DNA from 4 places in the Bacillus sp. 05T21 genome. Region 1 is predicted to be linked to each of the others. Evidence: riboswitches for the same ligand, from Rfam matches in the RefSeq annotation. Region 1 holds a riboswitch; each other region holds the start of a gene.
What was found. A riboswitch is a leader RNA that binds a small molecule or an ion and turns the genes downstream of it on or off. The one in region 1 is predicted to bind S-adenosylmethionine.
Positions count from the first base shown of each region.

Region 2: another riboswitch for S-adenosylmethionine. It lies ahead of AC1DKZ_RS09170 (M20 family metallopeptidase); the one in region 1 lies ahead of AC1DKZ_RS08345 (LLM class flavin-dependent oxidoreductase).
Region 3: another riboswitch for S-adenosylmethionine. It lies ahead of AC1DKZ_RS15955 (bifunctional O-acetylhomoserine aminocarboxypropyltransferase/cysteine synthase); the one in region 1 lies ahead of AC1DKZ_RS08345 (LLM class flavin-dependent oxidoreductase).
Region 4: another riboswitch for S-adenosylmethionine. It lies ahead of AC1DKZ_RS24495 (peptide ABC transporter substrate-binding protein); the one in region 1 lies ahead of AC1DKZ_RS08345 (LLM class flavin-dependent oxidoreductase).

Region 1 is NZ_JBFTMD010000002.1:647,821-655,648, reverse strand. It holds gene dhaS (dihydroxyacetone kinase transcriptional activator DhaS) at 1-275, opposite strand, end outside; gene dhaK (dihydroxyacetone kinase subunit DhaK) at 453-2,204, shown strand; gene AC1DKZ_RS08355 (DUF4352 domain-containing protein) at 2,304-2,861, opposite strand; gene AC1DKZ_RS08350 (hypothetical protein) at 3,084-3,290, opposite strand; SAM riboswitch class I at 3,541-3,647, shown strand; gene AC1DKZ_RS08345 (LLM class flavin-dependent oxidoreductase) at 3,730-4,788, shown strand; gene AC1DKZ_RS08340 (ATP-grasp domain-containing protein) at 4,781-5,737, shown strand; gene AC1DKZ_RS08335 (hypothetical protein) at 6,014-6,172, opposite strand; gene AC1DKZ_RS08330 (response regulator aspartate phosphatase) at 6,172-7,266, opposite strand.
Region 2 is NZ_JBFTMD010000003.1:110,810-118,637, forward strand. It holds gene AC1DKZ_RS09150 (condensation domain-containing protein) at 472-1,779, shown strand; partial or broken gene AC1DKZ_RS09155 (hypothetical protein) at 2,007-2,302, opposite strand; gene AC1DKZ_RS09160 (VOC family protein) at 2,395-2,787, opposite strand; gene AC1DKZ_RS09165 (AAA domain-containing protein) at 2,903-5,212, shown strand; SAM riboswitch class I at 5,288-5,389, shown strand; gene AC1DKZ_RS09170 (M20 family metallopeptidase) at 5,478-6,683, shown strand; gene AC1DKZ_RS09175 (Lrp/AsnC family transcriptional regulator) at 6,819-7,259, opposite strand; gene AC1DKZ_RS09180 (SDR family oxidoreductase) at 7,427-7,828, shown strand, end outside.
Region 3 is NZ_JBFTMD010000007.1:197,580-205,407, reverse strand. It holds gene AC1DKZ_RS15970 (response regulator) at 1-459, shown strand, start outside; gene AC1DKZ_RS15965 (FMN-dependent NADH-azoreductase) at 650-1,276, shown strand; gene AC1DKZ_RS15960 (chloride channel protein) at 1,343-2,572, opposite strand; SAM riboswitch class I at 2,889-2,993, shown strand; gene AC1DKZ_RS15955 (bifunctional O-acetylhomoserine aminocarboxypropyltransferase/cysteine synthase) at 3,228-4,526, shown strand; gene metA (homoserine O-acetyltransferase MetA) at 4,510-5,415, shown strand; gene AC1DKZ_RS15945 (homoserine dehydrogenase) at 5,554-6,849, shown strand; gene AC1DKZ_RS15940 (YczE/YyaS/YitT family protein) at 6,879-7,505, opposite strand; gene AC1DKZ_RS15935 (LacI family DNA-binding transcriptional regulator) at 7,604-7,828, shown strand, end outside.
Region 4 is NZ_JBFTMD010000019.1:50,667-58,494, reverse strand. It holds gene AC1DKZ_RS24505 (YhgE/Pip domain-containing protein) at 1-325, shown strand, start outside; gene AC1DKZ_RS24500 (peptide ABC transporter substrate-binding protein) at 372-2,012, opposite strand; gene AC1DKZ_RS24495 (peptide ABC transporter substrate-binding protein) at 2,514-4,154, opposite strand; SAM riboswitch class I at 4,287-4,391, opposite strand; gene AC1DKZ_RS24490 (aldo/keto reductase) at 4,546-5,379, opposite strand; gene proC (pyrroline-5-carboxylate reductase) at 5,381-6,184, opposite strand; gene pnuC (nicotinamide riboside transporter PnuC) at 6,381-7,031, shown strand; gene AC1DKZ_RS24475 (GRP family sugar transporter) at 7,099-7,828, opposite strand, start outside.

The sequences.
Region 1 (7,828 bases):
AATTTTTGATTTTCATAAAAGTAATCAAATAATAAATCGAAAATGTTTTCCCATGTTTCATAGTCGAGAAAGTCTATAATATTTTCCTTCGTTTCTTCTCTATAAATCCAGCTTAATAGTTCAAATTTATCTTTAAAATGATAATAAAAAGTTTGTCTGCGCATTTGACAGTGTAACATAATATCGCTCACTGATATTTTATGAAACGATTCCGTTTCCATTAAATGTTTCAATGAGTTCGCGATTATCTTTTTAGAAATTATAGAAGAGGTCATCTTAATCATCCCTAGAATGTAGTAATATGAAAATCCTATCTATAAATGAGAGCGGTGTCTTTAGACAGATTGTCCATTTTGTCCGTTTACTATAAAACGCTTTCATTTTATCATGAGTAGTAAGAAGAAGATTTCAAATATATCACAATATATTAAAGGAATTGAGGGAGAATCACAATGAAAAAGATTATAAACAAACCAGAAACATTAGTAATGGAAATGTGTAACGGAATGGTTATGGCTCACCCAGAGCTTGAGCTTTTGAAAAAATATAAAGTTATTAAGAAGAAAGAAATGAATGAAAATAAAGTAACGTTAATTAGTGGCGGCGGTAGTGGTCATGAGCCAGCGCATGCAGGACTAGTTGGAAAAGGAATGTTAGATGCGGCAGTGTGCGGAGATGTGTTTGCTTCTCCTTCGCAAATTCAGGTCTATCAAGCAATTAAAGAAACAGCTAGTAAAAAAGGTACGTTATTAATTATTAAAAATTATAGCGGCGATATTATGAATTTCAAAAACGGTGCACATTTAGCGACTGAAGATGGAATTGAAGTCGACTACGTAAAAGTAGACGATGATATTGCGGTAGAAGATAGCCTGTATACAGTAGGACGCCGCGGTGTTGCGGGAGTTATTTTAGTGCATAAAATTGCCGGCGCAGCAGCGGAAGCAGGAATGGATTTAGGAGCGGTGAAAGCTATCGCAGAAAAAGCAGCGGCTAACGTGCGTACAATCGGTTTAGCGTTAACTTCTTGTACAGTTCCAGCGAGCGGATCACCTACTTTTACACTTGCGGAAGATGAAATGGAATACGGCGTAGGTATTCACGGTGAACCAGGTATTAAACGTGAAAAAACGCTGTCAGCAGATGAATTAGCTAACCGTATGACAAATGATTTAATAAAAGATTTAGGAGTAAAAGATGGCGAGGAAATTGCGCTTCTTGTAAATGGTTTTGGCGGCACACCACTGCAAGAACTTTATCTATTTAATAATGCAGTTACGAGAGAATTAGCTGCTAGAAACATTAAAATTAATAGAGTATTCGTCGGTAACTATATGACGAGTATCGATATGGCTGGTATGTCTTTAACAGTAATGAAGTTAGATGACGAGTTAAAAACGTTGTTATCGAAAGAGTGTAATACACTAGCGTTTAAAGTAGATGGACCAGTTGAGAGTGTAGAGTACGTGAATGTGCTTGAAGATGTAGAAGAGAAGGAAGTTTCCTTTGAAATAGAAACAGCGGAAGAGCACGCTGTTATGAAAGATAATGTCATTACATTAAATAACATGATCTATCTAGTTGATAAAATGAGCGACATTATTATTAAAAATGAAGTACCGTTCTGCGAGTTGGATACACATGCAGGTGACGGCGACTTCGGAATGAGTGTGGCAAAAGGATTTAAGCAATTAAAACGGGAGTGGCATTCTATTGTAGATCAAGAGAACGTAACGATCGGATCATTCCTTAACGGTTGTTCAATGATTATTATGGAACATTGCGGCGGTGCTTCTGGTCCAATTTGGGGCGGTGCATTCCGTGCAGCTAGTAAAGAAGCAGGCGAAAAACGTGAGCTAACAGTAAAAGAGTTTGCTGAAATGTTACAAGCAGCACTTCAAGGCATACAATCTATCGGTGAAAGATCATTCGGCAGAGGAGCAGTAGTTGGTGATAAAACACTTGTTGATGCACTTGCTCCATGTGTAGACTCTTGGTTAGCTAGCGCTTCAAACGAAGAAGACATGAAAACTGCCTTTGAAAAAGGAGCAGAAGCAGCGGTTAAAGGCGCAGAGTATACGAAAGAAATCGTAGCTCGCATGGGCCGCGCTGGTACAGTTGGTGAAAGAAGCTTAGGCTATCCAGATGCAGGTGCACATGCACTTGGAGTTATCTTTACGGAGATTGCGGGTAGTTTGAAATAGGAATTAGAAAGTCCCTCTGCCTTAAGGTGGAGGGACTTTTATATAGTTAGTTGATTATATGTAGAAGACTTCTTTCAGTGCTTTTTGCTTATTTGAGACTTAGTTTTTTTGTGATTGCAGCTTATCAATTTTCCAGTTTGTTTCTAGAGGGTCTAAAGAGCTTTCAATATAAAACATATATTCATCTGTGGTACCTGGTACTTCAAAAGCTATTTTCAATTCTACTGTTTCATTTGGTTTAACTTGTATATCAGAAGGATTTTGGTCAATCACCTTGCCTTCATAGGCCTTTCCGTCTTTTTCATCTTTTAAGTTATATTTTAATTCTGATAGTCCAATCATTTGACCTCGTACATTTTTTACAGAGACATTAACAACGACGGAATCGTTGTTAGCATTTAAATATGCACTTTGAACGGTGGCCAAGTAATAGCCTCCTTTAGCACTCTCACCAACTAATAAAATACCTTGTTCCAAGCGACTAATATCTTCTTTCTCTTCTTCTTCAAAATTTATTAATTCTTCATTTACATTTTTTGCGGCTGGTTCTTCTATTGGACCATTTTCAACGGCACTATCTTGTTTATCTTGTGTGCAAGCAGCCGTAACACTGACTAATACTAGAATTAAAGTAAGTAATATGGATGGTTTTCTCATAAAATTGATCTGTCTCCTTAAGTTTCTCAATTCTGTGCAACTATACAAATTATAAAGCGATTCTATTAAGATTAACATAATGTCTCATTATTGGCTCAAAATAGGGGGTATTTTAGACACCTTATTCTTGTTTTTTATTAATATGATTGGTGTATTTACTCTAGTTGTAGCGAAATCGTCCGTTGTTATCATTCCTACTGTAAATATGTAATTAGTATTATTTTATTCTTTAAATATCTCCGGTCTTTCAACTCTAAATGATTGCACCTCACCGCACTCTAAACAAAATGTGGTTAATAGTTTGGAACGTTTCCGCCCTGAAAAGAACCTACTAGGTTCATCTTCACAAACATATGCATGATAAGCAGATCCAACCCTTCCTTCTTTAAATGTAGTAGAACCACAATTCTCGCATCGTTTATTTTTCATGTTACTAACACCTCATTTGATTGATATTTATTTTTCTGTTTTTTTAAGATAGAAGTAAAGCAACTTGGTTATAAATGATGTTTTCGACATGATACAACATACCCCTTTATATATCCGCAAGTAAAACAACACCCTATAAATCTCTATAACAATATGATGTTTCATATATCATTTAATGTTTATCGGAAAAATAAGTATTAAAGTATTGAGTTTTATTATTCTGATGATTATAATAAAAAAAAACAAACAATTCTTATGTTGAGAAGTGGAGGGACGGGCCCTATGAAACTTCGGCAACCTCGTTTTAGACGAAAGGTGCCAAATCCTGCAGGTGAAAAAACACCTGAAAGATAAGAGCGGTTCACTTAGTCAAGAAGGCTACTCTTATTTCGATAAGAGTAGCTTTTTTTGTGGCTAAAAGATAAAGGGGGAAGATGTAGTGGAGTATGGTTTTTGGTTACCGATTTTTGGGGGATGGCTTCGAAATGTAGATGATGAATCTATGCCGCCTACGTTTGAATATGCAAAACAAACAGCGCAAGCGGCAGAACAATTAGGTTTTTCAACAACACTTATTGCAGAATTAAATTTAAATGATATAAAAGGTGTTTCAGCACCAAGTTTAGAGGCGTGGACAACTGCGGCAGCACTTGCAGCAGTAACTGATCGATTAGAGATTATGACAGCTGTAAGACCTGGTTTCCACAATCCAGCAGTTACAGCGAAAATGGCAGCGAATATAGATCAATTAAGTAATGGTCGTTTTACATTGAATGTAGTTTCAGCATGGTGGGAAGAAGAAGCGAGACAGTATGGCGGAGTATTTACCGCACATGATGAACGGTATGATCGCACAGAGGAATTTGTAACAGTTTTGAAAGAGCTTTGGAAAGAAGAAGAGTTTTCTTATAAAGGGAACTTTTATGAGCTTCATAATACACATTTAAGTCCAAAACCTGTGCAGAAACAAGGCATTAAGATTTATGCAGGTGGTGAGAGTGAGCGAGGAAAAGAAGTAATTGTAAATCACGCGGATGCATATGTAATGCACGGGGGAACAGTGGAAGAAGTATCTGTGAAAATAGAAGATATGAAGAATCGTAGAAAGAAAGTCACAGAGGAGCTATTGCAGTCATTCGGGCTCGCGGCTTACGTCATTTGTCGTGATACAGAAGAAGAGGCGTTAGAGGAATGGAGACGCATAACGGATGTGAAAGACGATGCTTTAGGTTACGCGGGTTACCAAGATTTTATTAGTAAATCGCATTTGGAACAGCAAGTGAAGCTAAATGATTATTCCGTATCTAATCGCGGGTTACGTCCTAATTTAATCGGAACACCAGAACAAATTGCAGAAAGGATACTTGCTTTTGAAAAAGTGGGTGTTACGTTATTACTTTTACAATTTTCTCCACAGCTTGAAGAGATGAAACGATTTTCTGAAAAGGTGATGCCATTAGTTGAAGCAAAAAGAAAGGAATTGATTACAAATGAGTAAAATTTACATATTACATGAGAATAAGGAATGGACAAATCATTTAGTGAAAAGGTTGGAAGAACTGGAGTTACCGTATGAGGAATGGTTTTTAGATGCAGGAACGATTTCGTTAGAAAAAGAACCTCCCCAAGGTGTTTTTTATAGCCGCATGAGTGCCTCTTCACATACGAGAGGGCATCGATATGCACCTGAATTGACTGAAGGGGTTCTTGCTTGGCTAGAGAGATACGGACGAACAGTATTTAATGGGTCTCGAGCATTACGCCTTGAAGTGAGTAAATTGAATCAATATGCAGCATTAAGAAATTTTGGGATACAAGTGCCGAAAACAATTGGTGCTGTTGGCCGTGATCATATAGTAAAAGCAGCAAAGGAGTTAGGGGAAGTACCGTTCATTACAAAGCATAACCGTGCAGGTAAAGGCCTTGGTGTTCAACTTTTTCATTCTATTGATGCTTTGGAACAATATTTGGATGGTCCGACGTTTGAAGAGCCCATTGATGGAATTACTTTAATCCAGCAGTATATTGAAGCGCCAGAACCATATATTACACGTTGTGAGTTTGTAGGCGGTCAGTTTGTATATGCAGTTAAAGTAGATACATCAGAAGGATTTGAGCTTTGTCCAGCAGATGCCTGCTCTATTCACGATGCTTTTTGCCCAGTAGGAGAAGAGAGTAAGAAAGAGTCGTCAACAAAATTTGAAATTATATCGGACTTCCAAGAGCCAATTATTGAACAATACAAAGAATTTTTGAAAGAAAATGAAATTACCGTTGCTGGTATTGAATTTATTCGTAGTGCGGATGGAACAATTTATACGTATGATATTAATACAAACACAAACTATAATTCTGACGCAGAGTCTGTAGCGAATCAATTTGGTATGCTTGAGCTTGCTAAATTCCTTGGAATAGAATTAGAAAAACAAGTAGAGTCAGTTAAATAATATTGATTAAAAAATAAGGTTCTGGTGCAAATATAAGAAAAAAGAAGAGATAGCACATTTTATCGGTGAAAGATCGTTCGGAAGAGGAGCTGTAGTTGCTGGGAAAAGTTTAGGATACCCTGATGCAGGTTGGGGTTATCTTTACGGAGATTTCGGTGCGGAGTTTAAGGTTAAATGGGCTGAAGTTAATAAGTAGTCTGCTATATGATGTTTAAGAAAGGGCACTCCATTGAGGGAGTGCCCTTTTCGTAATTCATGATATAGAATCTCTTTATATTACCAGGAGTCACCGTGGCTAGATTGCATGTACATAATTGTACTAGATTTAGTCGAATTAACCTGTTCTTTAGAATCTGATTGTGAAGGGAATGCTAACCCTATAGATAAAGCAGCTGAAAGTGCTAAGCCTAAAATCGTTCCAAAAAGTTTTTTCATTATTTTAACGCTCCTTTTTCGAAAGTTTTTTCTTTAGCTTGATGACTAATATAAAAGTATTTACTAGCTTTTACAGTGTCGTTTTCTTCGTAAAACTTGATTGCTAATTTTTCAGTGTATTCTTGTGTGTAATTAAATAGTTTTTGCTTATCAAAAAATGAGATAGCTTCCCAAGATAATTCTTCGAGAATAGTAGCTGGAACACCTTTATTCATACAATCTAAAATTTTGAAATGATATAGGTATTCTTTATTGTCTAATTGCTCACAAATCGCCAACCCTCGTTCGATCAACTCGGCCGATTGATTAACTTCACCGAGTTTGAAATGTTCTCTAGCTTCAAGGAAAAGGGCTTTAAAATGCTCCGGAGTTTTAGTTGTTACTTCTGATAAGTGTCGAATTGCTAAAGTGGATAAGTTTTGGTTACTATATAAAAAACCTAAATTACTGCGGACTCTTAATATTAGGGAATCCTCATTATTTTTACGTAAAATATCTATTGCAGAATTAAATTTTTCTTCTGCTACAGGGAATTGTTTTATATCAATACATGCTAAACCGTATAAGTTCTCACAAGCGGCAACATTATTTTCATAACCATTATGTTTAGAGAAAATCTCTTTAGCTTTAGTCACATGCTGAATTGCTAATAGAGGTTGATAGGTATGAAGATAGAAGTTAGCAAAACGATAGCTAAACTCGCCTATTTCAAGATTGTCATGAATATGTTGTAATAGCGTTTCGGCTTTTTCGTAGTATTCCCAGGCTTCATTGTTGTTTGAAATTAGTGTGGCGTGAATCCCTTTGAAAAAGTGATAATAATAAGACAACGATTCATTTTTGGGTATATCCAGTGAATCAATTGTCTGGAAGCTTGTTGGTGTAATGCTTAAATGATCAAGCAGAACTTTAAAGCGAAAAGTAAGAAGTGAGTAATGGAATAGTAAATTTGAATCTTCATTAATGCTATTTATGTATTTATCAATTTCGTCTTTTAAGTGTGTTGCTTCTTTTAGGTGCTGGGCACGTATCTCTTGATACCAATTATTTAAAAGTTGTGTGATCATATCTTTTGTTTTTAGGTGACTTACCATAATTCTCCCCACTTTCTACTATATTTATTTGTATATTGGTATGTATATACTAGCAAGAAATTAAGTGTGATAGAGTGATATATTGAAAGAAAAAAACTTTTTCAATAATTTTCTGATAATTTAAAAGGTAATTAGAATATAAATAGAAAAAGAATTCAATCGGATTCCTTAGGTGGTGATCATTTACTTATTGCAAAAAAGTAAGTGAATCGAGCGAATATGACTATTGCACTTAAAATAAATAACAGCCTTTTTGTAAAGTGAATCTACATAAACTGATTCAAAATTTTATAAGAATCCATATGGAAAGTATTCATTCAAATAACAAACAGCCCGAGTTCCAATGAGGAACTTGGGCTGTTTGTTATTTCCTTGCCTTTCCTAGCACTATTCTATCGCCATCAAAACAAAAGAACGAGTGACCCCACTTTATGGTTATGTGCAAAACATAAACTAGTAGAAGTTTTGTATTTTCTTATCCTACGCATTTCACCCTGCACAAAAAATATTTCTCAATATTTAATTGTTGAAAAACATTGAATATTCTCTATAAAGAGAATAT
Region 2 (7,828 bases), on a different contig from region 1:
TTGGAAGTTTGAAAATGATGAGGTGATACAAGTGCAAACAGGAGTTATTTGTAAACAATGTAATAATGAATACAAACATCTAAAGCAATATGATAAAAGGTTGGTGGTCTCCATGCCCATCAACCTTTTATCATGAAGTAACACCTAAACGTATTATATTATTGTTTTTTATTAAAAAACATAAAAATAATTTATTTCTATTGATAATCACCAAACGCAATTGTAAAATGTTTGTATATATATAAACCGAATAGATTTTCGTTTGAATTTATAGAGGGGGGATAGTAAGTGTTAATAATAATAAAATAATGGTTATATCACCTACAAAGAGCCGTAAAAAGAATGGAACCAGTACGGAAAAGATACTTTTGTGAAAAATTCAAAAAATAATAATTATTTACTCTTGAAGAAAATTTACAACCATATGGAGAATAAGGTTATACAAAAAAGTCTTAAAAGGGGGACGAAATTATGGAACAAAGAAAGTTTTCAGTAACACCTCAAGATCGAATGAATTATGTATTAGGTCTTTATTCTGCAGATCAACAAATTAATGCAGTTCTTTATTTTCCTGTAGGTATATCAAAGGAAATACTTGAACAATCAGTAAGGATAACGTTACAATTGCAGCCGGTTTTGAACAGCCGGTTTGTAGAAAATGATATCCCTTACTGGGAGGAACATTCATCTGCCACTAACTCACCTATTTGCCTTTTTGCAGAAGGAAATAATCAAGAACTTGAAATAATGGCAATAGATTTTATTAAGGAACCCGGTGATCGTATTCAGGGGCCTATGGTTCAAACAAAATTATTACGAGGTACTACAACAGATATGTTAGTTGTGAAATTATCTCATCTATGTTCAGATGGCGCAGGGGTCAAGGAATATATTAATTTGCTTGGAGCAATTTATACTAAACTTTCCTTGGGACAATCTAAGAATCAAATTATGAAGGAATTTGGTGAGGGAAATGAGAGTTTTCGAGATCAATCACATGTATTCAAATATGCTGGAATATCGGACATAAAAAGCGCGTATCGTCCTAACCAAGAACAACAGGCATCGTTATGGTCTTTTCCATCTCAACCCAACAAAAATAAATCCCCTCAAATGTCCGTACGGCGGTTGAGCCATGAGCAATCTCTACGTCTAACCCAATGGACAAAAGCACAACAGGCTACCTTGAATGATGTAATCATGACTGCATACTTCCGAGCTTTATCACATTTCACTGTGTATGCAGAACCTCGCACCACAGAAAAAATGATCGGTTTAACAATTGATTTACGTCGATATCTGCCTAATTATACAACTGGTGCTATTTGCAACTTATCCGGCATGGAAATGCCAGTGATTAAAATGGAGGATGATGAATCATTTAATCAGACTCTCGTTCGAATTAAACAATCAATGGATAAAATAAAGTCTCAAAATCCAGGTCTTTCTTCAGCAGCAGGAATGGAGCTACTGGCAGGTATGAAGCTATCTGTGGTGAAGGAAATGTATAATCAGCAATACGAGCAGGCTTTACAGATGGGGATGGCGTTGCCGTTACTGACAAATTTCGGGGTGATCGCTGATGAACCTATTCAGTTTGGTGAAGTTCAAGCTGAGGACGGGTTTATGACATCACCCATTATGTATGCGCCATTCTTTTCAATGGGTGCAAGCTCTTATAATGGAAGACTTACATTTACGATTGGTTATCATACACCGGATACATCAAAAGAAAAGGTAGACAAATTTTTAGAAAGTGTTGTTAATCAACTATCATAAATAAAAGAGAATATAGCGCAAAAATTTCTAGCGGAATTGTATTTTAGGGGCTCGTCCCCATGTTCATCAAGCTAATATTTTGAAGTATCCCTAAAACGAAAATCTTATATCACTACAACAGTTATTTATGAGAATTCAGGTCATTTTTTTCGTTTTGGGGTATTCGCTTTTCTTAGCTTGATGGTTATGGGCGGTACCCTAGTAAAGAAAGAAATAGGGAAAACACTCTATTTCTTTTTATTTATATAATAAAATATAATATAATTATTAAGTCGAAAGTAACGATAATAATTAGAAGCAACAAGTGTATAAGTGCATCAGTTTTTCCATTTAATAAAGACTTTATAAAGAAATTCCATTCTGTTTCATAGGGAGGCTCTAGCAAATTTCGTTGCAGTCCTAAAGCCATTCCGTTTATGAAAAAGATAATACTTAATAGGATTCTTCCAACAAATACGGCAGTTACTTTTATCCCGCTATTTGTGGGCAATAAAACTCCCACCTCAAAATTCAGCTGGAGCAAAGAAGTTAGGTGGGAGCCCTGCTGCCCGTAAAAGCCCGATTGGTGTGGGATAAAAAAGGAGGAATGGACACCCACCTGATTAAAGTTTCACTTTATCTTTCCGTCTCAAAAAACTCAATCCATTCCCCATCAGGACCAGCGAAGAATATGTAACGTGTTCCATCTGGTAATGTTTCAATTTCTTCTCCTAGTAAAAAGGTTATTTCGTGTTTCTTGAGTCTTTCGATCTCATCCTCTAATGAATCTACCTTAAAACAAATGTGATGTACTTTTCCTTCTGCCGGAAGGGAAGAGTTGTAACCTTCAATTAGTTCAAGTATCGTTTCTTTCGATTCTTCCACACCTAAAAAAGCGAGTTTTAAGTCTGGATTTGGATGTCCCATACGTTTAATGAGTTGTAAGCCGACTACTTCTTCATAAAATGAGATAGATGTTTCTAAGTTTGTAACCATAAGTCCAACGTGTTCGATTCTTCTAACTGGCATGTAGATTCCTTCCTTCTTTCTGAAAATTATATACAATATATTATTGAAAATTAAGAAAATAAGCAAGATAAAAACCTTACAAATTTTAGCTTGTTATATGGTATAGTGAGAAAGTATGTTTGGGGAGAAGGAAGGAGATTATACGATGAATACACCTACTCAAACTCCTTCATTATCGGCAACGATGAAAGAGTGGCATTATGCATTAGCGTATGAAATTAAACATTGGAAAACGATAGGTGGTAGTAAAATCTCTATCATGAACGGTCGTTTTTTATATACAGATTATGAAAGTACAGTATACGTATTTCAGCTTATTTCGGAAGTGAGTTTACCTGAAGGTTCACCGATTCGAATTGAATTCGATGGTGAGGAAGCGACGGGGGAAGTATTATCTGTACATGGATTAGAAATCGAATTGAAGTTAAATGATTATATACAAGGTGAAATAAGAGAAGCTGTGTTATATAGTGAACCGTGGCAGCTTTTAGAGCAACTACAAGAGCGATTGAAAGAGGCACATAAAGATAAGCTAAAACGTAATCGTATAAAGCGTCTTGTTGATGGGACGAGCAGTCCGAAACATATTGAAAAGATGAAAAATACGAAAAATGAATTGGCGTATCGTTCATTTTACAATCCGACAACGTATGTGTGGGGACCGCCTGGAACAGGGAAGTCGTACAATTTATCACGTATTATTTCGGCTCATTATCAAAAAGGAAAATCGGTACTTGTGTTAGCTCATAGTAATGCGGCAGTTGATGTATTAATGAGTGAAGTAACGAAGCAAATTGAGAAGAAGAAGAAATGGACGCCTGGAGAAATTGTTCGTTACGGTTATAGTCAACATGAACATATACGAAATCATGAAACGTTACTTGCGTCGAAGTTAGTTGAAACGACGAATGGATCTTGGGGAGAAGAAAGACTCTATTTAGAAGAAACACGACAAGATCTTCGTGAAAAGATTTTATCATATAAAGCGACTTCTGCTGATAAGAAGCGTATACAAGAGATAGAAAGTGATCTTCGAAAGCAAAAAGCGAAAATTAAAGAAGTAGAAAAAGAATACATTGAAAATGCGAAAGTAATCGGTGCGACTTTATCGAAATGTGCAATTGATTCACTTATTTATGAGCGTACATTTGATTTAGTTGTCGTAGATGAAGTGAGTATGGCTTATGTTCCGCAAATCGCATTAGCTGCTTCACTTGGGAAACGTATTGTCGTTTGTGGTGACTTTTTACAGTTACCTCCGATTGCGATGGCGAACCATGAACTCGTTCGAAAATGGCTCGGTGAAGATATGTTTTATCATGCAGGGATTGTTGATTCTGTAAATAAATCAGAAGCACATCCGAACCTTTTTATGCTGCAGGAGCAAAGACGTATGCATACGGATATATCGAAGTTTACGAATTCATTTATTTATAAAAATAGAGTGTACGATCATCCATCTGTTTCAGAGCGTAAAGAACTTGCGCAGCTACAACCGTTCGCAAATGAGGCGAGTGTTTTATTTGATACGAGCTTAATGGGAGCCTTTTCGTTAAAAGACGCTGCTTCAGGTTCTCGTTTTAATATTATGTCTGGTTTAGTAGCGATGCAAATGATGTTAATTGGATTGTTAGACGGTGTTCAATCTATCGGTGTAGTTACGCCTTACAGGGCACAGTCCCGCTTTTTATCAACGTGCATTAGAGAAATATTGCAGAAAACGAAATATCAAAACATACCAGTTTTAGCGGCGACGGTTCATAAGTTTCAAGGTTCCGAAAGAGATATGATGATATTTGATACGGTTGATAGTTATCCGCAAGAGCGTCCTGGCGTGTTATTCTTTGACCATAAAAATCATCGTCTCGTCAACGTTGCAGTGACAAGGGCGAGAGGGAAGTTCATTCAATTATCAGATTGCCACTACATGCGTAAAAATCTTTCGAGAAAACAAGCGTTATCGCAATTAACAGCTCATATAGAACGTCACGGAGATGTGTATGATCGCACGACATCAAGACAATTGTGGGAGCGAAAAATCTCGAAACGTTTACGCTGGTTTATGGAAATGAATCTTGAAGAGCCGAAAGGGTTATTGAAAGATATTTTAGCCGCAAAACGAAAAATTATTATTTCGCTTCCAAGTACAAAACAAGTGGATAAGCGAGTATGGCAAGCGTTAATGCGTACGAATGCGCAAATAACGGTGTATAGTGATGGACCAGTTCCATTAAAAAATGTAAAATTACAAAGGCAAAACAAAGCGTTCCCGTTTATAGTAATCGATGATGAAATCTTTTGGGCAGGAGCACCTCTTACATCTCAAATGATGTTTGAAGGTAGTATGGAATTTCCGTACATATGTGCAAGATTACAAGCACCTGAAACAATTGGCGTATTAAAAGGGTTTTTAGATATTCGGTAAATTCAGATAGGAATTCCTTGACTTTTGCCTGGAATGAACTTAGAATGAAAATAATTTAATATAATTTTATGAAAATTCTTATCACGAGAGGTTGAGGGACTGGCCCTATGACACCTCGGCAGCGGATTCTTTATGAATACTGTGCCAATTCCAGCAAGGTAACTTGAAAGATAAGAAAGAAGCTCATTTTGACTGTATATACAGAAGCCTCTTTCTATCTTTTAGAAAGAGGCTTTTTTACGTGAAAATAAAAGGAGGAAGAAAAATGGGAGCGACAGGAGTAACGTCACAAAGAAAAACAATTGAAGAGAGTATAGAAAGAAATAAGGAAAAGTACATAGAAACAAGTCATAATATTCATGCGAATCCGGAGATTGGTAACCAAGAATTTTACGCATCAAGAACGTTAAGTTTGTTGTTAGGAAGCGCAGGATTTCAGTTGCAGCACAATATAGCTGGGCATGAAACAGGATTTATCGCACGAAAAAGTTCAGGGAAACAAGGACCAGTCATCGCATTTTTAGCTGAGTATGACGCTTTACCAGGACTCGGTCATGCATGTGGTCACAATTTAATTGGCACAATTAGCGTTGCAGCAGCGATCGCATTATCAGAAACGCTTGAAGAAATTGGCGGAGAAGTTGTCGTGTTCGGAACACCAGCAGAAGAAGGCGGACCAAATGGTAGCGCAAAATCGAGTTATGTGAAAGCTGGCTTATTTAAAAACATTGATGCGGCGCTTATGATTCATCCGAGCGGAAAAACAGCTCCAACGAGTCCATCACTAGCGGTCGATCCACTTGATTTTCATTTTTACGGAAAAACAGCTCACGCAGCAGCCTCACCAGAAGAAGGAATTAACGCATTAGATGCGATTATCCAGCTGTATAACAGTATTAATGCACTTCGCCAACAACTTCCGTCAGATGTGAAAATTCACGGAGTTATTACTGAAGGCGGGAAAGCACCTAACATTATTCCTGACTACGCTGCGGCACGCTTCTTCATCCGCGCAGCAACGCGAAAAAGATGTGCGGAAGTAACAGAAAAAGTAAGAAACATCGCACAAGGGGCAGCGTTAGCAACAGGTACAAAAGTAAAAATTCATCAATTCCAAAATGAAATCGATGAACTACTCGTAACAAAAACATTTAATGACGTCGTAGCCGAAGAGTTAGAACTACTAGGTGAAGATGTAAACCGTAAAGAAAGAGTAGGAATTGGCTCAACAGATGCAGGAAACGTAAGCCAAGTCGTACCGACAATTCATCCGTACATTAAAATCGGTCCAGACGATTTAATTGCGCATACGAATGAATTTAGAGAAGCAGCTCGTTCAGAACTCGGGGACAAAGCATTAATTACATCGGCAAAAGCACTAGCGAATACAGCGTATCGATTAATTACAGAAGAAGGTTTGTTAGAGAAGGTGAAGGAGGAGTTTAGGGAGGTACAGAGGAATCAAGGATAGGGAATAAGGAGAATTATACTCGGGATTTTTTAGTAGGAAATTGAATGAAAAAAGAACCAGCCTATGGCTGGTTTTATTATATTATAAAAGAATTTTTTTACATACATTTCATATTTCTACCTTAGTACCCTCTTATCAGAACGACAATTTCTCTTCAAATTCACTCTTTAAAACAATTAAAGGAGACGATAATCCAAATTGCATTAAAGAGTCTAAAAATGCAGCGAGAGAATCCATCGAATCGCTCATGACCTTCATCATATAATTAAATTCCCCGCTAATTCGATATAAATCTGTTACTTCAGGAGCGGCATTACAATATTGGATAAAATCAGAGCATTGACTCGTTTTGAACATAATGAATGCTTGGATGTTTTTATTAATTTTGGAAGGCTCAAATTTCGTTCGGTAAGCAGCTATAACCCCTTGATCTTCAAGCTTGTTAATTCGTTCTTTTACAGCAGGCTGCGTCATGGATATAATTCGTCCTATTTCTGAAACGGAAATTCTCGCATTTTCATACAACAAGTTCATAATTTTATGATCAATTTCATCCAATTTTACTGCGTTTTGCATTGTGTAGCCTCCTTGTTTTATTTTCTAAAGTAAATCACAAATTATAACTATAATATCATAAGTTAACGAACTAAATTACCTATAAATCTATATTTAAAATTAGTAGTATTTGAATGAAAATATAAGTATAGGTTTTATCAAACGGAAATTTAGGAAGGATGGAAAAAATGAAGAATCTTGATGGAAAAGTAGCGTTAGTAACAGGAGCGAGTCGCGGCATCGGCCGTGCCATTGCAATAAGATTGGCGAAAGATGGGGCATTAGTTGCGATTCACTACGGTCGAAATAAAGCAGCTGCAGATGAAACGATTAATAAGATTGAATCTAATGGAGGAAAAGCGTTCTTAATTGAAGCTGAGCTCAATTCAATGGAGCGGATCAAAAAGCTAGTAGAACAATTAAAGAATGAATTAAAAACAAGGATTGGTACATCAGAGATTGATATTTTAGTAAACAATGCAGGCATAGGTACACAAGGAACGATTGAAAATACGACAGAAAAAGTTTTTGATGAAATTATGGCCGTAAATATTAAGGCACCATTCTTCTTAATTCAGCAAACATTACCA
Region 3 (7,828 bases), on a different contig from region 1:
ATTGAGGCAACAGCTTGTATTAAAAAAGAATATCCAAACGTGAAAGTAATTGTATTGACTAGTTTCTCTGATCAAGCTCATGTATTGCCGGCACTAAAAGCTGGGGCGAGCGGTTATATTTTAAAAGATATCGAACCAGATCAGCTTGTTGAAGCTATTCGAAGCGCGTATAAAGGTAATATTCAATTACATCCAGATATAGCAAATGCCCTTCTTTCTCAAACATTACCACAGGAAGAGAAAGAAGAAGAACCTTCCGTTCAAGTGGATGTATTAACAGCGAGAGAAAATGAAGTATTGCAGTTATTGGCGAAAGGGATGAGTAATAAAGAAATTGCTTCTGTTTTAGTTATTACAGAAAAAACGGTAAAAGCTCATATGAGTAGTATTTTGAGTAAGTTACATTTATCCGATCGCACACAAGCAGCATTATATGCAGTGAAAAATGGAATCGTATAAGACAAAAGTCGTAAGACCTAGTTCGCCTTTAGAAGGTGGACTTTTTTTATGGAAAAATACGTCTATGTGAGGACGTAATTGTTTTGATATAAAGATAAAATGTATTTGTAAGCAACAATAATTATAAGGGAGTACCCTTTTTCGTAAGTGATATATAACAACATAAGAGTGAGTAGTAGGAGGAAAAACAATGGCAACAGTTTTATTTGTAAAAGCAAACAACCGCCCAGCGGAACAAGCAGTTAGTGTGAAATTATACGAGGCATTTTTAGCAAACTATAAAGAAGCGCATCCAAATGATACAGTGGTAGAACTTGATTTATATAAAGAAGAATTACCATATGTAGGCGTAGATATGATTAATGGTACATTCAAAGCAGGTAGAGGATTTGATTTAACAGAAGAAGAAGCAAAAGTGGTAGCAGTTGCTGATAAGTATTTAAATCAATTCTTAGAAGCTGATAAAGTAGTTTTCGGTTTCCCATTATGGAACTTAACGATTCCGGCCGTATTACACACGTATATTGATTATTTAAACCGTGCTGGTAAAACGTTTAAATATACAACAGAAGGTCCAGTTGGGCTTATTGGAGATAAGAAGATTGCATTATTAAATGCACGCGGCGGCGTATATTCTGAAGGACCAGCAGCTGAAATGGAAATGGCTGTAAAATATGTAGCGAGCATGATGGGCTTCTTCGGTGCAACAAACATGGAAACGGTAATTATCGAGGGACATAACCAATTCCCAGATAAAGCAGAAGAAATCATTACTGCAGGTCTTGAAGAAGCAGCTAAAGTAGCAAGCAAATTTTAATTAAAATTATAATCGCCACTCGAAAAAACAGCATTAACATTTACATGTTAATGCTGTTTTTTTATATTAATTTGTAGTTTCGTTATGTTTAGGAAGCGGAAATGCATTCCCAATCGCGGCTGCCCCGAGCATCGGTAATAATAAATTGAGCGGGAAAAACATGAGTAATAGTAATGTTATAGCTATTGGTTTTCTTAATGCATAGCTTGAAATAGCTGTCGTGACGATGGCTACAGAAGCTATTGGATCTATAGGGATAATAGAAGCTATAGCATATCCGATACTTGATCCAGCAAATATAATTGGGAAAATATGTCCGCCGCGCCAACCCGTATTTAAACAAACGGCAGTAATACATAATTTTAAAATTCCTGAAAGAAGTAGTACCCAGAAGGATAAATGGCTCCATTCAACGACTAAATCTTTTAATTGATGTTCCCCTGAGAATAACGTGTAAGGAAGAAAAGTTCCTGTAATTCCTAATAAAATACCGCCTATAATTCCAAGTGATACCTTGTATTCTTTGAAGGGGTGGATTAATTTCTCTAATGTGAATTCTAATTTGAAATAAAAGAAACCAACTATAGCACCAATGCTAGCAAGTGGTAGAAAGGCGATCCATTCATTAAGAGCAAGAGACCCTTCCCCAAAATCAACAATAAAGGATCCACGATTATCGAGTTTACTAAGCAATAAGTAAACGGAAAAACCGGCAAAAGTGGTAGCTAAATATACAATTGCTTTTTTTCCTTTCGAAAATTCATTAATTTGTTCACCCTCATTTTCATTCGGAGCTAAATAACCGAATAATGGTGCATTAAAAATAACACTTAAAGTGGCACCAATTCCAACCTCTGTTAGTTCATTCATTCCCTTTAAAGCAAATTTAAAGCGATCTCCTACCCATGTACAAAGTCCACCGATAATTCCAACAAGTGCAGCTTCTGGTCCTAAACTTGCTCCAAATATTAAAACGATAATCGCAGTTAAAGTAGCTTTATGTACAAAACGGTATTCAATTCTACCTGTTTTTTTATATTCAGCCATCACTTCGGGCATAAGACGTGGATATGTACCGAAGTATTTTTGTGTTAAACCAACGAGGATACCACCGATGATTGTTACACAAATGGTGTAATAAGGGGGAGAAGAGAAAAGAGTAGGTAAGTATCCCCAAATAAAGTGAATTCCGATATTTATTGTGACTAAAAATGACCAGACCGTGACTCCGACTATAGAGCCTAAAAGAATGCCATATAGGACGAGTATATGGTGCATGTCCTTTTTATTTGTCATGTTGTACCTCCGTTATGTAAATTTTCATGTAGAAAGGATTAAATATGCTAGTGTGAATTGAATATATATATAGTATCTTTTTGAGGGGGTGGCTTATTCAATATATCGGGATCTCATGAAAATTTGAAACCAACGCGGTTAAACCACTTATTTAATTCTATATATGGATTGGAGTTTTTAAAAGGTCTTTTTCAAATGAATATGGAATATATTTCTTTTATTGTTTGTATTAAATTCCTTGCATTTAATTTAGAACATTCAGAAAAACTATTTGACATCAGGAAATTATTGCTATAAAATCAACGGTAATTGCATAGTCTTATCAAGAAAAGGTGGAGGGACAGGCCCGATGAAACCTTGGCAACAGCCGTATAACGGAATTGTGCCAAATCCTGCAGGTGATAATCCTGAGAGATAAGAAAGAGCCTTAGAGCGTGTTTTCAAACTGCTCCTTTCTTGTTTTCAGGGAAGGGGCAGTTTTTTATTTTGGATAAAGTGAAACTTTAATCAGTGGGGGTTTTGTCCCTCCCCCGCTAATTATTAGCCTTCATCAATCGGGCAGTTATCTCCCACCTAACTTCCTCGCATTTGCTGAATTTGGAGGTGGGAGTCTTACTGCCCGCAAATAGCGGGATAAAAGAAAGGAGAATGAGAGATGGGAGAATCATGGGGGAAAGGAACGATTTGTGTGCAAGGTGGCTATTCGCCAAAAAATGGTGAGACGCGTGTTTTGCCACTTTATCAAAGTACAACGTATAAATATGATACGTCAGATGATTTAGCAGCACTATTTAATTTAGAGGCAGAAGGATATATATATACGCGTATTGGAAATCCTACTCTAGCTGCATTTGAGCAGAAGTTATCAGATTTAGAAGGTGGTGTAGGGGCTGTTGCAACAGCTTCTGGGCAGGCAGCCATTATGCTTGCGGTTTTAAATATTTGCAGTAGTGGAGACCATTTACTTTGTTCTTCAACTGTTTACGGAGGAACGTTTAATTTATTTGGAGTGAGTTTGCGAAAGCTGGGCATAGATGTTACGTTCTTTAATCCTAATTTAACGGCAGATGAAATTGCGGCACTTGCTAATGATAAGACAAAACTCGTTTATGCAGAGTCGTTAGGAAATCCAGCAATGAACGTTTTGAATTTCAAAGAACTTTCAGCGGCAGCAAAAGAATTAGAAGTACCTTTTATCGTTGATAATACATTGGCGACGCCTTATTTATGCCAGGCGTTTGAACATGGGGCAAATATCATTGTCCATTCTACAACGAAATATATTGATGGCCATGCAAGTTCTCTAGGTGGGATTGTAATAGATGGAGGGAACTTCGATTGGACAAATGGAAAATACCCTGAGCTTGTCGAGCCTGACCCGAGTTATCATGGCGTAAGCTATGTTCAAAATTTTGGAGCAGCAGCGTATATTGTGAAAGCACGCGTTCAGTTATTAAGAGACTACGGAAACTGTATGAGCCCATTCAATGCATATATTAGCAACATTGGCCTTGAAACATTGCATTTACGAATGGAGCGTCATAGTGAAAATGCTCTCGAAGTTGCTAAGTGGCTTGCTAATCATGATCGCATTGAATGGGTGAATTATCCTGGATTAGATAGTAATGAAAATTATTCGTTAGCACAAAAGTATTTGAAAAAAGGTGCTAGTGGAGTTTTAACATTTGGTATTAAGGGCGGATTAGAAGCAGCGAAAGAATTTATCGCAAATGTAAAGCTTGCAACTCTTGTAACGCATGTAGCTGATGCAAGAACTTGTGTAATACATCCTGCTAGTACGACGCACAGACAATTAAGCGCAGAAAATCAGCGTTTAGCTGGCGTTACATCTGATTTAATCCGTTTATCGGTCGGTATAGAAGATGTTTCTGATATTATTGCAGATTTAGAAGCGGCGCTAGTCGGAGGCAAACAACATGCCGATCATAATTGATAAAGATTTACCAGCTCGCAAAGTATTGCAGAAGGAAAATATTTTTGTAATGACGAAGGAGCGAGCAGTAACACAAGATATACGTGCTTTGAAAATTGCTATATTAAATTTAATGCCTACAAAACAAGAAACAGAGGCGCAATTACTTCGTTTAATTGGAAATACACCGTTGCAATTAGATGTTCATTTACTTCATATGGAATCGCATCTGTCTCGCAATGTAGCGCAGGATCATTTAACGAGCTTCTATAAAACATTCCGTGATATTGAGAATGAAAAATTTGATGGACTCATTATTACAGGAGCACCAGTTGAAACTCTTTCTTTTGAAGAAGTAGATTATTGGGAAGAGCTTGGACGTATTATGGAGTATTCAAAAACGAATGTAACATCTACGCTTCATATTTGCTGGGGGGCACAAGCTGGTTTGTATTACCACTATGGTGTGCCGAAGTATCCTCTTGCGGAAAAAATGTTTGGTGTATTTGAACATGAGGTTCGCGAGCAACATGTGAAATTGTTACAAGGGTTTGATGAAGTGTTTTTTGCTCCGCATTCTCGTCATACAGAAGTACGAGAGAGCGATATTGAAGAAGTGAAAGAATTAACGTTATTAGCCAATTCTGAAGAAGCAGGCGTTCATCTTGCTATTGGGCAAGAGGGAAGGCAAGTTTTCGCACTCGGACATAGTGAATACAGTTGTGATACGTTAAAGCAAGAATACGAACGGGACTGCCAAAAAGGGTTAAATATTGATGTGCCAAAAAATTATTTTAAACATAATAATCCAAATGAGGAGCCAATTGTTAGGTGGAGGAGTCATGGGAATTTATTATTCTCCAATTGGCTGAATTATTACGTGTATCAAGAAACCCCTTATATATTGTAAATGATTGTATAACACGTGGTAGCGTTTTATTTGTAAAGATTAACCTTTATTTTTCTCAATATTCAAAATACATTGTTTTTCATATTTTTTGTCTATATAATGGCATCTAAACACAATTTTTGAGGGGTGGACAGTATTATGAAAGAAATTCAAGTGGGGTTATTAGGTCTTGGGACAGTTGGTAGTGGTGTAGTTCGTATTATTACAGATCATCAAGAACGACTTATACACCAAGTAGGTTGTCCAGTGAAAGTAACGAAAGTATTGGTGCAAAACATTGAGAAAGAGAGAGAAGTAGACGTGCCTTCTACTCTATTAACACAAGATGTGAATGAAATTTTAGATAATCCTAATATTGATGTTGTCATTGAAGTAATGGGCGGCATTGATGATGCAAAAGCATATATTTTACAAGCTTTAAAAAGCGGGAAGCACGTTGTGACTGCAAATAAAGATTTAATGGCGTTACACGGAGCGGAACTCTTAGCGGTGGCAAAAGATAATCAGGCTGATTTATTTTACGAAGCAAGTGTAGCTGGAGGGATTCCAATTTTACGAAGCATCGTAGAAGGACTTTCTTCAGATCTTATTACGAAAGTAATGGGAATTGTAAATGGAACGACAAATTTTATTTTGACGAAAATGTCAGACGAAGGGAGAGCATATAACGACGTGTTAAAAGAAGCTCAGCAGCTTGGATTTGCAGAAGCAGATCCAACATCAGACGTAGAAGGTTTGGATGCAGCAAGAAAAATGACGATTTTGGCTACTCTCGGTTTCTCTACAAATGTAGAGCTTGGAGATGTGAAGGTAAAAGGGATTACTTCTATTACAGCAGAAGATATTGAATATAGTAAGAGCTTAGGCTATACGATTAAATTAATTGGTCTTGCAAAGCGAGATGGCGAGAAATTAGAGGTTACAGTTGAGCCAACGCTACTTCCAAATGCACACCCTCTTGCGGCAGTGCAAAATGAATATAATGCTGTGTATGTGTATGGTGAAGCGGTAGGAGAAACGATGTTTTATGGTCCGGGAGCAGGAAGCTTACCGACAGCGACAGCTGTTGTTTCTGATCTAGTTGCTGTAATGCAAAATATTAGGTTAGGTGTAACAGGAAATAGTGCTGTAGTTCCGCAATATCAAAAGGTACTAAAAGAGCCAGATGAAATTATTGTGAAAAAGTTTTTAAGACTTCATGTGAAAGACGAAATTGGTGTGTTTGCAAAAATTACATCATTGTTCTCTGAGCGCGGTGTTAGTTTTGAAAAGATTATTCAAATGCCACTTGAAGAGAAAGGGAAAGCAGAAATAGTAATTGTAACGCATCGTGCTTCTCTTGCGGATTATGAGTACATTCTACATACATTGCAATTGTATGAAGAAATAGATTGTGTGAAAGCAAATTATCGAATTGAAGGAGATGCTAAGTAGTATCTCTTCTAATAAAACGAAAAAACCTATTAAGCGGCTTGCTTAATAGGTTTTTTCCTATTTAAAATTTGCGTACCAACTTGAATAAATGCTTGAATAATCCAACCTGTTGTAAAGGATAAGATAATTGTTCCAAAATAGATCGGCCCATCTAATAAGAAGCTTAATGTTAAAAATAAAAAAGCTAATGAAATTTCTGTTCTTCTAAATGTCCATTTCTTTTTCTCAGCAACAGTTAAAACGAAAGCCTCTTGAGGTGCTGCGCAAAGGTTAGTAGAGACGTAAAGACCAATTCCGGCTCCGACGAATAGGTTTCCGCAAATAAGTGTTATATATTTTGGAAGAGAGCGGATAATGTCCATAATGGTCGTAATAGAACCAACCCAATCAACAAAAAGAGAAATAAGAATCATCGTTACAATTGTGCCGATTGTAATTTGTTTTTTGTCCCAAAAGAGTACGATCAGGGTAAAAACAAAGTTAATCATGAAAATCCAAAAACCAATACTTATCCCAAAATTTTGATATAGTGCAATAAAGAAGGAATCATAAGGGCTAAGTCCAAAGGAAGTAATTGTCGTCATCATATTAATACCGATGGCGAGAATGAGTAAACCGCCAATGAAAAATATATATTCTAGTTTGAATCGAAGCATAGTTGTATATCCTTTCAAAATGTATTTGCTAAGAAAGGGTATACTGTGGAAAGCTTACCAGGTCAAGCGAGAATTTTTGAGGGGAAGGGGAGAATGAGATGACTAATATAAGAAAGATTGCTGAACTTGCTGGGGTATCTGTTTCAACTGTTTCACGTGTACTCAATAATCATCCGTATGTGAATGAACAGAAACGAAAAGAGATTTTAGCGATTATTGAAGAATTAAATTACACGCAAAATGTGAATGCGATTCATTTAGTGAAAGGAAAAACGAATGTAATTGGCGTTTTATTGCCGCACGTAAATGATCAATATTACAGT
Region 4 (7,828 bases), on a different contig from region 1:
TCTTTCATTAACACAAATGTTCATAACTGTTTTCGGAAATGCAGGTATGATTTTTAATATTATCTCGCTATCGTTACAACTTGTAAGTTCAGGTGTAATCGTACCACATGCAATGCTTTCTAAAACATATCAAACGATCGGTGAATTATTTCCCGCAACATATGCAGCGAATGGTTATTACACAATAATATTTGGTGGAGTTAATTTAGCGGAAAATATTATTTCATTATTACTTATTATACTAGTTACACAATTGGTAGCGGGAATCACTATAGGTATAAAAGGGATAGTAAAGAGGAGAAGTTCTGTAGTTAAAGAAGCATAAAGTAAAAAAGGTATCCTTCGTGGGATACCTTTTTTACTAGCGTTTATTATTTTGCAACTTCTGTCCACTTGTAGTTAAATTCACCGCCGAAGTCAGTTGTTACAAGTCCTTTAATAAATCCGCGTTGTAGGTAAGAACGACCTTGTTGGTATAAAGGAGCAACAGCACCATCTTGTAATAAGATCTTTTCAGCTTGCTTCATTGCTTCCCAGCGTGCTTTTTCATCGCCAGCTAAATCTGTTTTCACTTTATGAATTAGCTCGTCGTACTCTTTGTTAGAGTATTTATCGAAGTTATAAGCACTATCTGTTGTGAATAGATCTAAGAATGTAATAGGATCCGCGAAGTCAGGACCCCAGCCATCGATTCCGATTTCGTAATCACCACTTAATAGTAGTTTTAACTGTTGTTTACGTGGTTGAGGTTTTAAAGTCACTGTTAATCCATCTAGATTCTTTTCTAGTTCACCTTTTAAATATTCGCCAGTTTTCTTAGCTAAAGCATTATCACTTGTTAATAGTTCAATTGTTACTTTGTCAGTACCAAGTTCTTGTTTCGCTTTTTTCCAGTTTTCTTTTGCGGATTTCACATCATCTTTGACTAGATTTCCATTCTCTTTACGGAAGTCATTACCGTCTGGACTTTTTGCGAATTTCGCAGGAACCATTCCTTCTGCTGGGATTGCACCGTTATTTAAAATTGTTTCTACGTACGCTTTTTTATTCATTGCTTCGTTAATAGCGAGGCGTGCATGTTGATTTTTTAATACTGCATTTTTCTGATTTAGTCGTAAGAATTGGATACCGACTTCAGCACGTTCCTTGAAGTTGGTATCGTTCTTATACTTATCAACAAACTCCGCAGTTAAAGCAACGCGATCAATTTGTCCTGAATCATATAAGTTAACTTCTGTAGATTTATCTTTAACGACATTGAAGTTGATTTCTTCTAGTTTTACAGTTTTAGCATCCCAATAGTTAGGGTTCTTCTTCAATTGGAAGCTTTGTTCATGTTTCCAGTTATCTAATGTGAAAGCACCATTGTAAATTAAATGATTTGTTTCTAAACCGTATTTATCGCCTTGAGATTTTAAATAGTCTTCATTAATTGGTAAGAATGTTGAGAATGTCGTTAAGCTTAAGAAGTAGGGAACAGGGCGGTCCAGTTGTACTTCTAAAGTTTTATCGTCAAGAGCTTTAACGCCTAATTGATCGATCGCTGCTTCTTTTTGATTTATTTGTTTCGCATTTTTTATATCAAAGAATAAGAATGCATATTCAGCTGCTGTTTCAGGGTTTACGGCACGTTGCCAAGCGAATACAAAGTCTTTTGCTGTTACAGGAGTACCGTTTGACCATTTTGAATCACGCAGGTGGAATGTATATTTTGTTTTATCGGGACTTACGTCAACCGACTCAGCAACACCAGGAATCGGTTTATTATCTTCTCCCATTGCATATAAACCTTCAAAAACATTTCGCATTACGTTCATGGATTCCCCATCCGTTGCTTTTGCAACATCCATTGTTGGAATTTCTGAAGCAAATGATAAGTTAATCGCTTGTTTATCAAGTGCTTTATCATTCGCTTTTGCTCCGCCTGCATTATCTTTATTTCCCCCGCAAGCAGTTAGTAGTAGACTTGCCCCTAAAACAGATGCAACAACAGGTACAACTTTTTTCTTCATTGTTCTTTCCTCCCTAAATGTGTTGTTCGTAACGCCATAATGTCCATGTCTTGAAGTGTAGCTACAGAAGAGAAAACCTATTATAAATATGTGTATATAGGTAATCAGGTATTCTATATGTATATACATGTTGAACTATAATCTGACGTTATATGTTTCAACTTTGTAGACATTACATTTTGATGGTTAAATATTTCGTCTCTTTGATTATTTAGAATATTAACACTGGAAAGAACTATATGTCAATAATAAAAAGTGGAGTGTTAATTTCTTGGAATAATATATTGAAAAAGCAGATTTCCTCATATTAGGGAATCCGCTTTTAATATATTTTGCTAAAAAAACAATGGGTGTGGGTGGGAACACAATGATCTAAGTTGCATTTTATCCCGCATTAGCGGGCAGTAAGATCCTCACCTCAAAATTCAGTGAAAGCAAAGAAGTAAGGGGGGGCAACTGTCCGTAAAAGCCCGATTGGTGAGGGCTGATTAAAGTTTCACTTTATTTTTCGATTTTTGCCCACTTGAAGTTTAACTGGCCTGCAAAGTCTACTTGCACAATTCCTTTTACATAAGAACGTTCTAGATAAGATTCTCCTTTTTGGTAAAGAGGAGCGATAACAGAGTCCTTAAATAAGATTTTTTCTGATGCTAGTAACGCTTCCCAGCGAGCTTTTTCATCACCAGCCAAAGTAGTTTTAACTTTTTCAATTGTGTCATCAAACTCTTTATTAGAGTAATGATCTAAGTTGTAAGGGTTATTCGTCGTAAATAGTTCAAGGAATGTAATTGGATCAGCAAAGTCAGGGCTCCAACCGTCAATTCCAATCTCGTAGTCACCTTTTAATAAGAGTGAAACTTGTTGTTTACGTGGTTGCGGTTTTATATTTACTGTTAAGCCATCTAAATTCTTTTCTAGTTGCCCTTTTAGGAATTCACCAGTTTTCTTCTCAAGGTCACCATCACTTGTTAATAATTCTAATGTTATCTTTTCAGAACCAAGTTCTTTTTTTGCTTTCTTCCATAATTCTTGTGCAGATGTTGTATCAACTTTTGTTAAATCGCCGTTTGCAGTACGGAAGTCTTTTCCATCAGGCCCTTTTGCAAAGTTTTTCGGCACGAGACTAAAGGTTGGTGTAGAGCCATCATTTAATAACGTATTTACAAAGGATTTTCGATCAATTGTTTGATCGATTGCTTGGCGTGCAGAAACGTTTTGAAGTACTTTGTTTTGTTGATTCATACGTAAAAACTGTACGCCTACGTTCGGGCGTTCTTTAAAGTTAGCATCCTTTTTATATTTATCAACGAAGTCAGATGTTAGTTTTATACGGTCTAATTGTTTGGATTCGAATAAATTTACTTCTGTTGATTTTTCTTTCACAACGTTGAAATTGATTTCTTCGAGTTTGACATTATCTTTATCCCAATAGGTAGGGTTTTTCTTAAATTTAAAGCTTTGTTCATGCTTCCAATCGCTTAGTGTAAAAGCTCCGTTGTATAAGATTTTGTTATCTTCTAAAGCGTACTTATCACCTTGTGCTTTAAAGAATTCCTCGTTGATTGGTAGAAATGTTGGGAACGCCGTTAAGCTAATAAAATACGGAACAGGGCGCTCTAATTCTACTTCAAACGTATGGTCATCAACTGCTTTTATACCAAGTTGATCGGCAGGAAGTTCTTTGTTGTTAATTTTTGTTGCATTTTTAATATCAAAGAATAGAAATGCATATTCAGAGGCTGTTGCTGGATCGACAGCTCTTTGCCAAGCGAAGACAAAATCTTTCGCTGTAACAGGAGTGCCGTTTGACCATTTTGAATCTCGTAAATGGAATGTGTATTTCGTTTTATCGCCATTTATTTCATGAGATTTTGCAACGCCAGGGACAGGCTTGTTACCTTCGCCAAGATTATACAAACCTTCAAATACGTTTCTCATTACTTGACCAGAATCAGTATCTGTAGCACGAGCCGTATCCATTGTTCGTATTTCGGTAGGTGAAGATAAGTTTAAAACCTGTTTACTAGGTGCCTCGTCTTTTGCATTTGCTCCGCTCGCTTCGTTTTTATAACTACCGCAACCAGTTAATAAAATACTTACTCCTACAACTGATGCAATACCGGGTACAAACTTCTTTTTCATTTGATTTTCCTCCTAAATAATTAAGCTTGGATGATGATGAGGGAAATGAAAAATAAAAAATCCCTCTTTTCGTATTGAGAAAGAGGGATTTTTACGTACAAGTTATGCACCCGTATATAAACGAAGTCCCTCATTCTATCTTTCAAGCACAAAGCTTGCAGGAAGTGGCACAGTATTCAAAATGAACCTGCTGCCGAGGTTTCAAAGGGCCAGTCCCTCCACCTCTCTTGATACAATGAGTAAACAAATGAATTTTATTAATTTTTGTGTTTCTTTGATAATTCAAAATCTTACACCTTAGATAATGAAGTGTCAATCAAATGGAATATAGTTTAAATTTTCAGTTTTATTAAAAATAAAAAAACCACTGCATATGGCAGTGGTTTCCCTACTAGAAGTTAAAGTTATCAGGATCTGGACCAACGCGATGATTTTCATTTAAAGCTTGAATTGCTTTCATATCATCCGAGCTTAATTCAAAGTCAAAGATGTTTGCATTTTCAATAATGCGGTGTTCTTTAATAGACTTAGGGATTGTTACAACTTCATTTTGCAGATCCCAACGTAAAATAACTTGTGCAGTCGATTTATTATATTTCGTAGCGATTTCTTGTAATGTTGGGTGATTAAGTAGCTGCCCCTGCATTAATGGTGACCAAGCTTCAAGCTGGATGTTATGTTCTTTACAGAAGGCATGTAATTCTTCTTGTGCTAAACGTGGGTGGTATTCCACTTGGTTAACCATTGGTTTAATTTCTGCAATTTCAAATACGTCTTGCAAATGGTGAATATGGAAATTACTCACACCGATAGCACGAACACGACCATCTTTATAAAGCTGCTCTAAAGCTTTCCATGATTCAGTGTATTTTCCTTTTACAGGCCAATGTACTAAATATAGATCTAAATATTCTAGACCTAATTTTTCTAATGTAGTTTCAAATGCTTGTAGTGTTGACTCGTAACCTTGATCACTATTCCACACTTTTGAAGTGATGAATAACTCTTCACGAGGAATACCAGATTCTTGAATTGCCTGTCCAACGCCTTCTTCGTTTTTATATATCGCAGCAGTATCGATACTACGGTATCCATTTTTTATAGCTGCTTTTACAGAATCAATTACTTCTGTACCATCTTCAACTTTAAAAACACCCAAGCCGAACCAAGGCATTTTCACGCCGTTATGTAATGTTGTATAGTCGTTTAAACTTGTTAAAGTCATATTAATTCCCCCTAGCTTTTTTATTGGTCGCTTCAACTGCTTGTTGAATGACTTCTGAAAAATTATTTTCATATAGAACTTTTAAGCCTTCAGCCGTTGAACCTCCTGGTGTTGTTACTTGTTCGCGGAGCATAGCTGGATCCTGATTTTGCTGGAGCATAGCGGCAGAGCCAGCAATCATTTGAATGACAAGGTGTTTTGCTGTTTCCTCATCAATACCATAGCTTTTCGTTGCTTCAATTAACCCTTCAGCAAAGTGATAGAGAAAAGCGGGTGCACTACCAGTAACTGCGGTAAGTTGGTGAACTTCCTCTTCGGTACAAAACTGTGAGGTACCGATACCTTTTAAAAGAAGTTGTAACGTTTCTTGATGTGTTTCATCTACAGAATGTCCCGTCGTATATAAGGAGATAGACTTTCCAATTCCAGCAGCTGTATTTGGCATAATCCAAGCAACAGGTGTCCCTTGGGGAAGTCTTTCTTCTAGATAAGATGGTCCGATTCCGGCAGCAACTGTCACGACAAATTGATTAGTTAGAAGAGGGGATAGATCCGCTAATAGCTGTTCATGTGCGACAGGCGGCATTGCTAAAACGATTGTATCTACAGATTTAATATGCTGTTTCCAATCTGTTGTAATCGATAGATCATATTGAGTTTGTAATTGCGTTAGTTTTTCTATGTTACTTCGGTTGGAAACAATAATTTCTTCGATGTATTCTTTACTTGTTGTAAGTAGTCCAGCAAATATAGCTTCTGCCATACGACCGGCACCAATAAATAAAATTCGATGTTTATTAGGCATATCCTTTATTCCTTTCTGATGAGAATATGTTATAAAAAACGATACCATTTTTAAGAGAATTTTGTAAAAAGAAACGGCTTATCGTAAGTGGAATAGATGAGTGGGGAGTTTTACAGGAGAAAATTTATAGTAAGTATAAGAGTTATTTCTTATACTGTTGATAGGAAGTTTATTACATATCTGGGGAGAGATAAATATGGTTAGAAGTCCACTTTTTTTACTCATTTCTAGTATTATTTGCATATTAGTTGGATTCTATATCCGATCAAGTTATATTGAAATTTTCGCATCGGTTATGGGGATTATTAATGTTTGGTTACTTGCAAGGGAAAAGGTATCAAACTTTTTATTTGGGATGATTACAGTTGCGGTATTTCTGTATATTTTCACTACACAAGGCTTATACGCAATGGCAGTATTAGCAGCCTTCCAATTTATATTTAATGTGTACGGTTGGTATTACTGGATTGCGCGTAGTGGGGAGGAGAAGGTAAAACCGACAGTCCGCTTAGATTTGAAAGGATGGATTATTTATATACTTTTTATTTTAGTTGCTTGGATTGGTTGGGGATATTATCAAGTCCGTTATTTAGAATCGACAAGTCCATATTTAGATGCTTTAAACGCTGTATTAGGATTAGTAGCTCAATTTATGCTGAGCCGAAAAATCTTAGAAAATTGGCATTTATGGATTTTGTATAACATAGTTAGCATTGTGATTTATATTTCAACGGGCTTATACGTCATGTTAGTATTAGCTATTATTAATCTATTTTTATGTATCGATGGCTTGCTAGAATGGAAGAAAAACCATAAAGAGCGAGAACGTGTAAATAATTATATTTAGAAAATAATTGTAATCAAAAAACCCCCTGAAGCATATACGTTTCAGGGGGTTTAAATATAGTATAAATTTATGCTTTTGTCATACCAAGCAATACAGCGCCGCCGATAATTAAAACACTACCTAGAGCAATAAAGATCAATTGACGTTTTGTTTTCTTTTCACCTAAGAAGACAATCGCACCGAATGTTGAGATAACGATTCCAGTTTGAGATAATGGGAAGCTTGTCGCTACTCCGACACGTGGTAATGAAAGAAGTAAGAATAAGTTTCCTGTTCCCCAAAGTAAACCAGATACAGCATTACGAATTGCATATTTGTTAAATGGTTTATGTTTAGACGTCAGTACAACCGCACCAACGAACATACCAACTGCCTGTGGTAAAATAGCAGACCAACCATCAATGTTATACCAACGAATAATAATTACATATACAAGATAACCGAAAGTAGAAACAATTAAAGTAAGAAGTCCCTTTTTCAATTGTCCTGGTGGCTGTGCATTTTCTTTATCATCTAGTGATGTGAATACTACACCAACTACGATTAATAGGATTGCAATCGTTCCCAGAACAATCGTTGTAGTAGTAGTCCACTCACGAAAAGCGATAACTCCAAAGATAGAAGTTGCAACAAGTTGCATACCAGTAGAAATAGTTACAGTAGTTGAAACACCTAGTTTTTCAACTGTTTTTAATTGGTTTACTTGTCCTAAAGCCCAGAATAAACCTGAAATAAAGCCAACAATCAAGACTGTCATTGTTAAAGTTGGTTGAGTAAATACATACATAGTTGTTGCG